Regions from separate parts of the Telluria sp. BA11 genome, predicted to be linked through region 2. Evidence: predicted binding sites of a transcription regulator. Region 2 holds the regulator's gene; the other holds the start of a gene.
The links. Region 2 encodes sigma-54, which starts transcription at its own class of promoters, with help from an activator protein. Its sites were predicted from a motif close to TGGCANGNAANCTGCTTT; they were not measured.
Positions count from the first base shown of each region.

Region 1: AC1MGT_RS08980 (pilin) is a predicted target of sigma-54. The motif match lies at 4,950-4,967, and genes of this name have one in related genera.

Region 1 is NZ_CM155275.1:2,054,859-2,061,981, reverse strand. Features, by position in the region: gene recA (recombinase RecA) at 1-1,054, shown strand, start outside; gene recX (recombination regulator RecX) at 1,130-1,594, shown strand; gene AC1MGT_RS08995 (DUF2889 domain-containing protein) at 2,035-2,598, shown strand; gene sucC (ADP-forming succinate--CoA ligase subunit beta) at 2,665-3,834, shown strand; gene sucD (succinate--CoA ligase subunit alpha) at 3,854-4,735, shown strand; gene AC1MGT_RS08980 (pilin) at 5,056-5,502, shown strand; gene AC1MGT_RS08975 (S9 family peptidase) at 5,580-7,123, opposite strand, start outside.
Region 2 is NZ_CM155275.1:3,021,033-3,028,155, reverse strand. Features, by position in the region: gene AC1MGT_RS13320 (enoyl-CoA hydratase/isomerase family protein) at 1-217, opposite strand, end outside; gene hpf (ribosome hibernation-promoting factor, HPF/YfiA family) at 316-672, opposite strand; gene AC1MGT_RS13310 (RNA polymerase factor sigma-54) at 747-2,231, opposite strand; gene lptB (LPS export ABC transporter ATP-binding protein) at 2,246-3,001, opposite strand; gene lptA (lipopolysaccharide transport periplasmic protein LptA) at 2,998-3,546, opposite strand; gene lptC (LPS export ABC transporter periplasmic protein LptC) at 3,592-4,197, opposite strand; gene AC1MGT_RS13290 (KdsC family phosphatase) at 4,203-4,739, opposite strand; gene AC1MGT_RS13285 (KpsF/GutQ family sugar-phosphate isomerase) at 4,739-5,761, opposite strand; gene AC1MGT_RS13280 (monovalent cation:proton antiporter family protein) at 5,871-7,123, shown strand, end outside.

The DNA.
Region 1 (7,123 bases), 970 kb from region 2:
ATTGAACGCCGCTGATAAGGGCAAGGCGCTGGCTGCCGCCCTGGCGCAGATTGAAAAGCAGTTCGGCAAGGGCTCGGTGATGCGCATGGATGCGAACACGCCGGTCGAAGAAGTACAAACGGTCTCCACCGGCTCGCTGGGCCTGGACATCGCGCTGGGCGTTGGCGGCCTGCCGCGCGGCCGTATCGTCGAGATCTACGGTCCTGAATCGTCGGGTAAAACCACCCTGACGCTGCAAACCATCGCCCAGATGCAAAAGCTGGGTGGCACCTGCGCGTTCATCGACGCCGAGCACGCACTCGACGTCACCTACGCGCAAAAGCTGGGCATCAACCTGAGCGAACTGCTGATCTCGCAGCCGGATACCGGCGAGCAGGCGCTTGAAATCACCGACGCGCTGGTGCGCTCGGGCAGTGTCGACCTGGTCGTCATCGACTCGGTCGCGGCCCTGACGCCACGCGCCGAAATCGAAGGCGACATGGGTGACTCGTTGCCCGGCCTGCAGGCGCGCCTGATGTCGCAAGCGCTGCGCAAGCTCACCGGCTCGATCAACCGCACCAACACCCTGGTCATTTTCATCAACCAGATCCGCATGAAGATCGGTGTCATGTTCGGCAGCCCTGAAACCACCACCGGTGGTAACGCGCTGAAGTTCTACGCATCGGTGCGCCTGGACATCCGTCGTACCGGCTCGATCAAGTCGGGTGACGAAGTGATCGGTAACGAAACCAAGGTCAAGGTCGTCAAGAACAAGATCGCCCCGCCATTCAAGGAAGCGCACTTCGACATTCTTTATGGAGAAGGCACGTCCCGTGAAGGCGAAATTCTGGATCTCGGCGCAGATAACAAAATCGTCGAGAAGTCGGGCTCGTGGTACAGCTACAACGGCGAGCGTATCGGTCAGGGTAAAGACAACGCGCGTCAGTTCCTGCGTGACCGTCCAGCCCTGGCGCGCGAGATTGAAAACAAGGTCCGTACCGCCTTGGGTGTGCGTGAGCTGCCACCGACGATCGGTGGCGACGACAAGCCGAAGCTGCAGGCGGTTGGTGAATAATCAGCCGGGCGCAGGGCGCGGTGGCAGCAGCTTGCCACCGGCGCCTGGCGCCATGCTGATGGGCTGACGTTCCCCATGCGAGCACCCGAACTGAGTCTCAAGGGCCGCGCGCTGCGCTATCTGTCGCAGCGAGAGCACAGCCGCTTCGAATTGCGCCGCAAGCTGTCCAAGTATGCGGAAGAGGGGGATGACGTCGATGCCCTGCTCGATTTTCTTGAAAAAAATAACTGGTTGTCGCAGGAACGCTTTGCCGAATCCCTGGTCAACCGTAAAGCGAGCCGTTATGGCGACAGTCGCGTGATGGCCGAATTGAAAAGTCATGGATTAACGGGCGAGGCCCTGGTCGATATCAAGGCCGGGCTGTCCGACAGCGAGACCGCGCGTGCGGTCGAAGTCTGGCAACGCAAATTCGGCACGGTTGCCGAGGATGCCGCGGCGCGCGCCAAGCAGATGCGATTCCTGCTGCAGCGTGGCTTTTCCCAGCGCGCGGCACGGGCGGCGATGCAGGGCGCGCCCGACGACGACGAGTTTCCCGACTAATTAATGTTCTCGTGATCGCTTGCAGTCACGAGGTACAACTCGATGCTGCCCCAGGCGTCAGCGTGGAGCGTCATCCCCGATATGCGAACGCATATTCCTCAACGGGCGATGGCGCTGCACGCTGGCGCTTTTTTACGTTGGCAGTACTCAGAAAAAAATCCCATATCTCCCATTCATGACATGAATGGCGACCACCACCGGCTGTCCTTCATGCGCATACCATATGCGTCAAACACGCTGTCAAGCGCCTGCCAAGTCCGGGCATCGTCGTCGACGTTGGCCGTGATGTCCCCTTTTAGCGATGCGCCGGGCGGGACGCTGTGCTAAACTTTAGGGGTTTAAGCAGCGCCGCATGAGCGGTTGTTGCCGCAGAAGCTGCGGTGACGTGCACTAGCACACCGGCTGCATCACTAACCGCCGTCTCGACGGCACTGGTATTTATGCCTTTGTCTCTTCCCGTATCGCGCTCGCTCCGGCATACGCGCGCCATCACAGTCGATGCCTATGCGCGCGACGATGGCATGTGGGATCTTGATGCCAGCATCCGCGATGTGAAAACGCGTACTGTTGAACTTGCTTCCGGCGAACGGCCCGGCGGCACGCCAGTGCACGACCTGAAGCTGCGCGTCACGATCGACCGCGACCTGAACATCGTCGATGCCGAAGCCGCATCCGATGCCGTCCCGTATCCGGGCTTTTGCGATACCATCGGCCCTGCCTACAAGAAGTTGATCGGGCTCTCGCTCGTGAACCATTTCCGGTTGCATCTGAAAGACCGCCTGTCCGGCGTGCTCGGCTGCACCCATCTGACCGAACTGGCCCAGGTGCTGCCCACTGCAGCGCTGCAAGCCTTTGCTGACGACACCGTCGATGCCCCAGGCGGGCAAGGCGTCACGTCATCCGACCGTCCATTTGAGCTCGACCGTTGCCATGCCTTGCGCAGCGACGGCCCCGCCGTGGCCAAATATTACCCGCGCTGGTCCATCAAGGCAGTGTCGGGTTAAGTCGTCGTTTGTTTTTTCTGTAGTTCAACCGTTTCTAATTCAGTAATAGATAGAAGGGAAGCCAGCATGAAGATCCATGAGTATCAGGGCAAAGAAATCCTCCGAAAATTCGGGGTGACCGTTCCGCGCGGCATTCCGTGCATGTCGGTTGAAGAGGCTGTCAAAGCTGCTGAAGAACTGGGTGGTCCGGTCTGGGTCGTCAAGGCACAGATCCACGCTGGTGGCCGTGGCAAGGGCGGCGGCGTCAAGGTCGCCAAATCGCTCGAGCAGGTCAAGGAATACGCTGACCAGATCATGGGCATGCAGCTGATCACGCACCAGACCAGCCCGGAAGGCCAGAAAGTCCGTCGCCTGATGGTCGAAGAAGGCGCCGACATCAAACAAGAACTGTATGTCTCGCTCGTCACCGACCGCGTCAGCCAGAAAGTCGTGCTGATGGCCTCGTCGGAAGGCGGCATGGACATCGAAGAAGTCGCGCACAGCAACCCGGAAAAAATCCACAACGTCATCATCGACCCAAAAGTCGGCCTGACCGATGAGCAGGCTGATGACGTCGCCGCCAAGATCGGTGTGCCAGCCGGCTCGATCGCCGACGCACGCGCGAACCTGCAGGGCCTGTACAAAGCCTACTGGGAAACCGATGCATCGCTGGCCGAAATCAACCCGCTGATCGTCACCGGCAGCGGCAAGATCATCGCCCTGGACGCCAAATTCAACTTCGACGCGAACGCCCTGTATCGCCGTCCTGAAATCGTCGCTTACCGCGATCTGGACGAAGAAGATCCAGCTGAAGTCGAAGCATCGAAATTCGACCTGGCCTACATCTCGCTTGACGGCAACATCGGCTGCCTGGTGAACGGCGCCGGCCTCGCCATGGCCACCATGGACACCATCAAGCTGTTCGGCGGCGAGCCGGCCAACTTCCTCGACGTCGGCGGTGGCGCCACGGCTGAGAAAGTGACCGAAGCGTTCAAGATCATGCTGAAGAACCCTGACCTGAAAGCAATCCTGGTCAACATCTTCGGCGGCATCATGCGTTGCGACGTCATCGCCGAAGGCGTGATCGCTGCATCGAAAGCCGTTTCGCTGCAAGTGCCGCTGGTCGTGCGCATGAAGGGCACCAACGAAGACCTGGGCAAGAAGATGCTGGCCGAATCGGGCCTGCCAATCATCGCCGCAGACACGATGGAAGACGCAGCCAAGTCGGTCGTCGCCGCTGCTGCCGGTCAAGCCTAATTGCTAAGGAAATAAAAAAATGTCGATTCTGATCAACAAAGATACCAAAGTAGTCACCCAGGGCATCACCGGCAAGACCGGTCAGTTCCACACCCGCATGTGCCGTGAGTACGCAAACGGCAAGGAAGCATTCGTTGCTGGCGTGAACCCGAAGAAAGCCGGCGAAGATTTCGAAGGCATCCCGATTTTCGCAACCGTTGCTGAAGCGAAAAAAGAAACCGGCGCCAACGTGTCGGTCATCTACGTCCCACCAGCAGGCGCAGCCGCTGCAATCTGGGAAGCCGTCGAAGCCGAGCTGGACCTGGCAATTTGCATCACCGAAGGCATTCCAGTCCGTGACATGATGGAAATCAAGGACCGTATGGCCAAAGCAGGTTCGAAGACCCTGCTGCTGGGCCCTAACTGCCCAGGCCTGATCACCCCTGACGAAATCAAGATCGGCATCATGCCAGGTCACATCCACCGCAAGGGCCGCATCGGCGTCGTCTCGCGTTCGGGTACCCTGACGTATGAAGCAGTTGCACAGCTGACCGCACTGGGCCTGGGCCAGTCGTCGGCAGTCGGCATCGGTGGTGACCCGATCAACGGTCTGAAGCACATCGACGTCATGCAGATGTTCAACGACGATCCTGATACCGACGCGGTCATCATGATCGGCGAAATCGGTGGTCCTGACGAAGCCAACGCGGCTTACTGGATCAAGGACAACATGAAGAAGCCAGTCGTCGGCTTCATCGCTGGCGTCACCGCGCCACCAGGCAAGCGCATGGGCCACGCCGGCGCGCTGATCTCGGGTGGTGCAGATACTGCGCAAGCCAAGCTGGAAATCATGGAAGCCTGCGGCATCACCGTCACCAAGAACCCGTCGGAAATGGCGCGTCTGCTGAAGGCCATGCTGTAATCCTGACGATCTATTGATCGAAAGATAAGACGGGGAGCGTGAGCTCCCCGTTTTCTATTTGGTGCGCCACTTTTTGTTGATACGCATCGCGCGTGACAAAAATTGCCGTAGGGCACTGACAAATTTTGTCATCCGAGGTGCCGTTTTTTGTGCTGGAACAGGATTTTGTTGGTTTGTTGTTCATAAAATCGACCGTTTTACGCCATTTTTGGGCTGGCACAGCGCTTGCATATAAGAAAGCGTAGCAGTGAGCAGCACAAGATACGTAGGTCCACTTTTTTGAAATACCCACCTGGAGATTTAAAATGAACTTCAAGCAAATGCCAAGCAAAAAAGCCGAAGGCGGCTTCACCCTGATCGAACTGATGATCGTCGTTGCAATTATCGGTATTCTGGCTGCTGTGGCAATTCCGCAGTACAGCAACTACACCATCAAAGCAAAAATAGCTTCAGTACTGGGCGCGGTTTCATCGGTCAAAACAGCCGTTGGTGTTTGCGCACAGGAAAATGGTGGTTCGCTGGACGCTTGTGATTCTGGCGCAGGCGGTGTCCCTGCCACCTTCACCACCAAAGAAATCGCTAGTGTCGCTGTCGACGGTGGAACCATCCTCATCACGCTGGCAGATAGCGGCATCGGTACGGATGTGGACGGCGGCACCATCACCATGACTCCAACCCTGAACGACGCAAATCTTGCATGGGAAAACACCACTACGGTCACAAACTCGGCTGCGCTGGATGCAATTACTAAGAACAATGAGGACTAATCAACACTGAGCATGAAGCTACTGCTCTAAATTCAGCGCAAAAGCCCGCTTCCCAGCGGGCTTTTTTCATTGCAGCGTTACTTCGCTGGCTGCGCTTTCAAGAACCGATCCAGCCACCTATTCACGGTGTGATGCCACTGCACCGAATTGGCTGGCTTGAGTACCCAGTGATTCTCATCCGGGAACACCAGCAACTTGCTCTCGACGCCCTGACGCTGCAGCGCCGTGAACGTCCCCAGCGCCTGCGCCGTCGGAATCCGGAAGTCCAGATCACCCTGGATCACCAGCATCGGCGTCTTCCACTTGGCGACGTGATGAACCGGATTGAAGCGCTCATGGTTCTCCGGCACCTTGTAGTACGGCCCGCCGTTTTCCCAGTCCGTGAACCACTGCTCCTCGGTCGAGTACGCCATGCCGCGCGTGTCGAACACGCCGTCGTGATTGACGATGCACTTGAACTCATCCGACCAGTTACCGGCGATCCAGTTCATCATGTAGCCGCCGTACGACGCGCCCAGTGCGCAATCGCGTGAACGGTCCAGCCACGGGAACTTCTTCACCGCCGCGTCGTAGCCCTTTTGCAGATCGACCAGCGGCTTGCCGCCCCAGTCGTTGCTGATCGAGTCGGTGAACTTCTGGCCGTAGCCGGTCGAACCGTGGAAGTCGATGAACACGGCCGCGTAACCCGCGCCGGCATAGGTCTGTGGATTCCAGCGATAGCTCCAGCTGTTGCCGAAGCTTCCTTGCGGCCCGCCGTGGACGATGAACGCGACTGGGTATTTCTGGCCCGGCTGCGCATTCCACGGCTTCATCACGTAACCGTAGACGGTGTCGCCATTGGCGCCGGCAAACGAGAACTGCTCGGCCTCGCCCCAGCGCACGTCTTTCAGCAGCTCGGTGTTCAACGTGGTCAGCTGCTTCGGCTTGGCGCCCAGCTTCATCGAGAACAATTGCGCACCAGCAGACAGGTTCGCATGGGTATAGACCAGCGTATCGCGGCGCAGATCGAAGGCGCCCACGGCGCCGGTGTCGGTCAGCGGGGTGACCTTGCCGCCTGCCACGTCGATGGAGAACAGGCGGTGCTGGCCGATGTCTTCCGCATCGACGATCAGTGCCTTGCCGTCGGCGCGCCAGACCAGGCTGCCGGCCGAACGGTCCCAGCTGGCTGCCAGCGGGCGCTTGGTGCCGGTCGCCACATCCATCAGCATGATCTGGTAGCGGTCGGCCTCGAAGCCGGGGCGGGCCATCGCCAGGTAGGCCAGCGTGCGGCCATCGGGCGAGAACGTGCCCTTGGTGTCCCAGGCCGGATTGTCCGCCGTCAGGTTGCGTGGGGCCGTGCCGCCTGCCGCTGGCACGCTGTACAGGTCGAAGTTGGTCGACCAGGCTTCCGTCTTGCCGGCGATGCGAGCCGAGAACACGACCGTCTTGCCGTCCGGGCTGAAGCGGTATTCTTCGCGGTCACCGAAAGGCTTCGAGGGCACGTCGCCGTCGAGCGAGCCCGACAGGCTGACCGGCTCGCCGGTGATCGCGCCTGCTGCGCCGATCGGCGCCGAGAACAGCACTGCATTGCGGTGGTCGCTCCAGGTATCCCAGTGGCGCGCGAACAGGCGGTCATACACCT
Region 2 (7,123 bases):
CCTCGTGGAAGAAGCGGATATCGCCGCCCGCGCACAGTGCTTTCTCGCTGCTGCTGGCGATCACCACGGCATCGACGGCAGCGTCACACTGCCAGTCAAGAAGGATCGCGGTCAGCGCGCGCACCATGTCCAGCGACAGCGAATTGAGCGCCTTCGGCCGGTCGAGGGTGATGATGCCGGTGCGGTTGGCAATGCGGGTCAGGACGTGTTCGGACATGGCGTGATCCATCGAAAGGAAACACGTATTTTACCGGCAACGGGATGCAAAAAGGGCGTCCCGAAAAGACGCCCCTGGCGGTGGTGACCTGCGCTCGATCAGGCGGCAGCGACGTCTGCTTCGTCGACGTCCAGGCGTTTGATCGCTGTGCGGTTATGGTCTTTGAGCATCTGCTTGTGCTTCAGGATTTGTCGATCCAGTTTATCCATCAACATGTCGATCGCGGCATACAGGTCTTGCGCGACGCTCGCCACGTGCAGGGTCTTGCCCGACACCTGGACATTGATTTCAGCTTTTTGCCTTTTTTCTTTTTCAGTGAGGTTATCGACGGCCAGGAAGACGTGGGTATCTATGACTTGATCGAAATGGCGAATAATGCGTTCCAGCTTATTCTGAACGTATTCACGGATGGCAGGGGTTACTTCGAGATGGTGACCACTGATGGTGAGGTTCATACACACTCCTTTGAAGATGTCACGTCGCTTGCACCACACAGGAGCTGAAGGCACAGACTGTATGAGCGGCGTTGTTACAAGGCTTTGCGGAGACTGACGGGGGGGATCTTGAGCGCTTCACGGTATTTTGCGACCGTCCTGCGAGCAATGACCATGCCTTGTTCCCCGAGCATTTCCGCGATCTTGCTGTCGGATAATGGATTCTTAGGGTCTTCTGCTCCTGTCAATTGTGCGATGAGCGCACGGATTGCCGTTGAGGATGCTTCGCCGCCCGCTTCGGTGGCAACGTGGCTACCGAAGAAATACTTCAACTCGAACATGCCGTGCGGGGTCAGCATGTATTTCTGGGTTGTGACACGAGAGATCGTGCTCTCGTGCAGACCTAGTGTATCAGCTATCTCACGCAAAACAAGGGGCCGCATGGCAACCGCGCCATGGCTGAAAAAGTTGCGCTGGCGCTCGACAATCGCCTCGGCCACACGCAGGATCGTGTCGAAACGCTGGCGCATATTCTTGATGAGCCACTTCGCCTCTTGCATCTGCGCGCCCATCTGGCTCTCGCTGCGGCCCTGCTTGAGCATGGTCGCGTACAGGCTGTTGACGCGCAGGCGCGGCATCACGTCCTGGTTCAGCGTGACTGCCCAGCCGTTCTTGGCGCGCCGCACGATCACGTCCGGCACCACGTAATCTGACACGTTCGACGCAAACGCGGCGCCCGGATGCGGATTGCACTGGCGGACCACGGCCTGCACTTCGCGCAGGTCTTCGTCGTCGCAATCGAGCGCTTTTTTCAGCTTGCTGTATTCGCGCTGCGCGAACCAGGTCAGGTAGCCTTCGACGATCTTCAGGGCCATGCGGCGCGTGACCATCGGCACGCCCGGCATGCGCCGGATCTGCAGCGCCAGGCATTCGGCCGCACTGCGCGCGCCAACGCCCACCGGGTCCATGCTCTGCACCATCGCCAGCGCGCAGCGCAGTTCGTCGAGGTCGACCTCGAGTTCTTCGGGCAGGCGTGCGTGGATGTCGTCGAGCGGTTCTTCCAGGTAGCCGTTGTCGTCGAGCGCGTCGATCACCAGTTCGGCCAGCGCGCGGTCGCGCGTTGACAGCAGCGTTTCGCGCACCTGTTCCATCAGGTGTTCGCGCAGCGTGATGGCGCATGCCTCCAGCTGCGGGCGGCCGTCTTCGTCGTCGCTGCTGGCGCTGCCGGACGACGCGCCACTGCCTTCGCTCCAGTCGTTGTCGGGCCGCTCGCCATCGACCGCGCCGCCTTCAGCGCCCTCGCCCTCGGCCGGCGCGCTGCCTTCACCCTCGGCCTGCTGGCCTGGCGCCGGCGGCGCCTCGCCCGGTGCCGGCGCATTGTTGATGGCCCCATCGGCCAGCAAGCGCACCGAATGATCGAGCGGGTCATCGAGCCTTTCGAGCAGCGGGTTATCGCCCAATATCTGCTCGATCTCCTGATGCAGTTCGAGCGTCGACAGCTGCAGCAACCGGATGGATTGCTGCAGCTGTGGCGTGAGCGCCAGGTGCTGCGAAGTGCGGAGCTGAAGGGACTGTTTCATCAATTGAGTATGGCTTACATGCGGAAATGTTCACCGAGGTACACGCGCCGTACCGATTCGTCGGCGATGATATCGTCGGGGCGGCCGGATGCAAGCACCGCGCCCTGATTGATGATGTAGGCGCGGTCGCAGATGCCGAGCGTCTCGCGGACATTGTGGTCGGTGATCAGGACGCCGATCTTGCGCTCCTTGAGGAAGCGCACGATGCGCTGGATCTCGATCACGGCGATCGGATCGACGCCGGCAAACGGTTCATCGAGCAGCACGAAGCGCGGGTTGGTGGCCAGTGCGCGCGCGATCTCCACGCGGCGCCGCTCACCGCCCGACAACGACAGCGCCGGGTTCTCGCGCAGCTTCTCGATCTGCAGGTCGGCCAGCAAGGTATCGAGGCGGTCGCTGATCTCGGTTTTGGTGAGCGATTTGCCGTTGACCTTCTGCAGTTCGAGCACGGCGCGGATGTTTTCTTCCACCGTCAGCTTGCGAAACACCGACGCTTCCTGCGGCAGGTACGACAGGCCGAGCACTGCGCGGCGGTGGATCGGCAGGCTGGTGATGTCGGTGCCGTTGATGCTGATCGAGCCGGCGTCCGACGGCACCAGGCCGACGATCATGTAGAACGAGGTGGTCTTGCCGGCGCCGTTCGGGCCCAGCAAACCCACCACTTCGCCGCATTCGACATCGAGCGACACATCGCGCACGACCAGGCGCTTGCCATAGCTTTTCTGCAGGCCCTTGACGACCAGCGTGCTGCGATCGTTCAGTTCCGTCATTGCGTGCCTCCGGCCGGCGCACGCTTGGGCGCCAGGATCAGCGTGCCGCGCCCGCCGCCAACCTTGCTCTCGCCGCTGACGTCATTGCGCACGGCGACGACTTCCTTGCGGTTGTCGTACGAGATGAACGGACCGGTCATCTGGTTGGTCATCCGGTCGTTTTCGAGTTCCTTGACGACGGCGTTCGAGTACAGGCGCACCAGCTCCGAACGCTCATCGTATTCGATGCGTTCGGCCTGGCCTTCGACCCACAGGTTCGGGCCGCCGTCACGCTTCTGACGGAACGTGGCGGGCTTGCCGTTGGCAGCGGTGAGCGTCACGCTCATATAGCCTTCGGGTGTCTCCCTGACGACGGCGCGTTCGGCCTTGACCAGCAGCGTGCCGCGGGTCAGGATCACGTTGCCGGTGAAGGTGCGTACGCCCGCGACGCCATCGAGGTCGCCGTTATCGTATTCGAGCGCCGCCTGCTTGAGCGAGTCGGCCTTTTCGGCCATGGCGGTCAAGGAAAGGAGTGAAAAGAAAGCGGCAGCAAAGAGTTTTTTCATGATGGTGCTGGTCCTGGGTTAGCACGCGCGCATGGCTGATGGCCTTCAGCGCTGGCGTGGCGGATAGACGATACGGCCGCGGCCGGACAATTGCATCTGCATGGTCGCGTTGTTGGCCATCATGCCGGTGGCCTTGAGGCTGGACGCGCCAAGCTCCATGTCGATCGGCTGGTCGGTCTTGACGATTTCTTCGTCGGGCAACACGGTCATGGCCTGCGTGCGCACGCGCAGTGCTTCGCTGGCGGGCGTCTTCGGGCGCTGCAGATCGACGTCGCCGAACAGTTCGACGCGGTGTTCTTCGTGGAAGATGCGCGCGTTCTTGGCCACCACCGTCATCGGAGGACGGCCCGGCTCGACGCCGCGCATCAGCGGCTGTTCGACGTTCGACACATCGCCCAGCGGGATATGGGCCAGGCGCTTGCCCGACACCACGTAGCTCGGCTGGCCGTTGGGCGTCATGCGGACGAACGAGAAATTCTCGACGATGTAATCCGGCTCGTCGGGCGGGCCGCCCAGCTGCGCATCGATGTCGGTCGCCTGCATCAGCTGCAGCAGCCAGAAGCTGCCGAAGGCGAAGAACACGCCGATCACGATCATCGCCAGCAGATTCCAGCGATGCGCGGTGCGTTTGTTGGAGGCGATCGTGGCCATGGCGGTCAGGCGAAATACGGCGCGAGCGCCTGGTCGTAGGTGCCCTGTGCGCGCATGACGAGGTCGCAGATCTCGCGCACCGCGCCGCGCCCGCCACCGTTCTTGGTTACGTAATGCGCGCGGTGCTGCACGTCCGGGTGGCCGGACGGTACGGCAACGGCAAAGCCGACGCGCGCGAACAGCGGCAGGTCGATCACGTCGTCGCCGATGTAGCCGCATTGGTCGGCGGTAAAGCCGGTGGCCTCGAGCAGATTGGCAAAGCCGATGCGCTTGTCGTGGTTGCCCTGGTAGACATGCGATATGCCCAGGTCGGCGGCGCGCCGGACGACGATCGGCGACAGACGCGCACTGATGATCGCGGTCTGCACGCCGGATTTATTCAGCATCTGGATGCCCAGGCCGTCGAGCACATTGAAGGTCTTGGTGACTTCGCCATCGGGGCCGTAGGTCAGGCTGCCGTCGGTGAGCACACCGTCGACGTCGAAGATCATGACCTTGATGCGCGCGGCGCGCTCGATGTGGGCCAATACAGGAGTGTTCATCAAATCACCTTTGCGCGGGTCAGGTCGTGGATGTGCAGTGCGCCGACCAACTGGCCCGACTCATCGATCACGAGCATCTGGTTGATGCGGAATTCTTCCATCACGGCGACCGCATCGACCGCCAGTTGCTCGGGGCGCACGCTGCGCGGATTGGCGTGCATGACGTCGCGAATCAGCACGTTCGAAAAATCGTGCATGCGCTCGATCACGCGGCGCAAGTCGCCGTCGGTGAACACGCCCAGCGGGCGGCCATCCGCGTCGACCACGGCGGTCATGCCCATGCCCTTCTGGCTGATCTCGAGCAGCGCCTTGACCAGCGGGACATCCAGGCCCACCGACGGGATGGCGTCACCGGTGCGCATCACGTCGCGCACGTGCGTGAGCAGGCGCCGGCCCAGCGCGCCGCCCGGATGCGACAGCGCGAAATCCTGCTCGCGAAAACCCCGTACGTCGAGCAGCGCCACGGCCAGCGCGTCGCCCATGGCCAGCGTGACGGTGGTGCTGGTGGTCGGCGCCAGGTTGAGCGTGCAGGCTTCTTTGGCCACTGCGATGTTCAGGTGGACATCGGCCAGCTTGGCCAGGCGCGAGGCCGGCTTGCCGGTCATGGCGATCACGCGCGCGCCCAGGCGCTTCACAGCCGGCAGGATGTCGAGCAGTTCGGACGATTCGCCCGAATTGGAAATGGCGATCAGGATGTCATTCGCGGTGACCATGCCCAGGTCGCCGTGCGCCGCTTCGCCCGGATGCATGAAGAACGCCGGCGTACCGGTGGACGACAGCGTGGCGGCGATCTTGCGGCCGATGTGGCCCGACTTGCCCATGCCCGAGACGACCACGCGGCCGGTGCCGGCATAAATCAACTGCGCGGCGTCGACGAAGCTGCTGTCGTCGCCCAGGCGCGCGTGCAGCGCCACGATGGCGTCGGCCTCGATGGCAAGCGTCTGGCGACCCAGTTCCAGCACGCGCTGCGCCAGGGTTTCGTCAAAACTTTTCAGCATTATTTGGTCATCAGTTACACTCATTCCAGAAGTATAAACGAATTGCGAAAGCAAAAAACTTGCCAGTCGTAACATTCGATGACAAGCACGCCTCGCGGCGCATCGCCACCACAACCACCGCCCGCTTCACCCCATGCATTCTGGTCTCGAACTCACACTGTTGCTGCTTGGCTGCGCCGTCCTCGGCGTGGTGGCCTTTCGCACCCTGCAACTGCCGCCGATGCTCGGCTACCTGGCTGTCGGTGTCCTGATCGGCCCCCACGCCCTGGCCCTGGCCGAAGACAGCCCCACCACCCATGCGCTGGGCGAATTCGGCATCGTCTTCTTGATGTTCTCGATCGGGCTCGAATTCTCGCTCGGGCAACTGCGCTCGATGCGGCGCATCGTGTTCGGGCTGGGACTCGGCCAGGTGGTGACGACGGTGGCCGCGGCCATGGGCATCGGCCTGCTGGCGGCCTACCTGATGCCCCACCTGACGCTGGCCTGGCAGGCCGCATTCGCGCTGGGCGGCGCGCTGGCCATGTCGTCCACGGCGATCGTCGTCAAGCTGCTCACCGAGCGCCTGGAGCTCGAGAGCGAACATGGGCGGCGCATCATCGGCATCCTGCTGTTCCAGGACCTGGCGGTGGTGCCGCTGTTGATCATGATCCCGGCGCTGGCGCGCGATCCCGAAGACATGGCCATCACGCTGGGCCTGGCCGCATTGAAGGCGGGCCTGGTGCTGGCGCTGCTGCTGTTCTTTGGCCAGAAGCTGATGGGGCGGTGGTTCACGATCGTGGCCAAGCGCCGCTCGCAAGAGCTGTTCATGCTCAACCTGCTGCTCGTCACACTGGGTTCGGCCTGGATCACCGAGCAGGCCGGCCTGTCGCTGGCGCTCGGCGCTTTTGTCGCCGGCATGCTGATCTCCGAGACGCCCTACAAGCACCAGGTGGAAGAAGACATCAAGCCGTTTCGCGACGTGCTGCTTGGCCTGTTCTTCATCACGATCGGCATGCTGCTCGACCTGCGCCTGGTGAGCCAGTACTGGTGGCAGGTCACGCTGCTGCTGGCGCTCGTGGTGCTGCTCAAGGCCGGCCTGATCGTGCTGATGGCGCGCGCCTTCGGCGCGCCGCTGGGCACCGCGCTGCGCACGGGTCTCGCGCTGGCGCAGGCCGGTGAGTTCAGCTTCGTGCTGCTCAGCCATGCATCCGGCTCGAAGCTGATCGACCCGTTCGTGATGCAGCTGGTGCTGGCCTCGATGGTGCTGTCGATGCTGCTGGCGCCCTTCATCATCGGCTACATGGACCGGATCGTGATGAAGGTCGCGGCCAACGAGTGGATGATGCAGTCGCTGCAACTGACCCAACTGGCCACGCGCACCATGACCACCCAGAAGCACGTGATCAT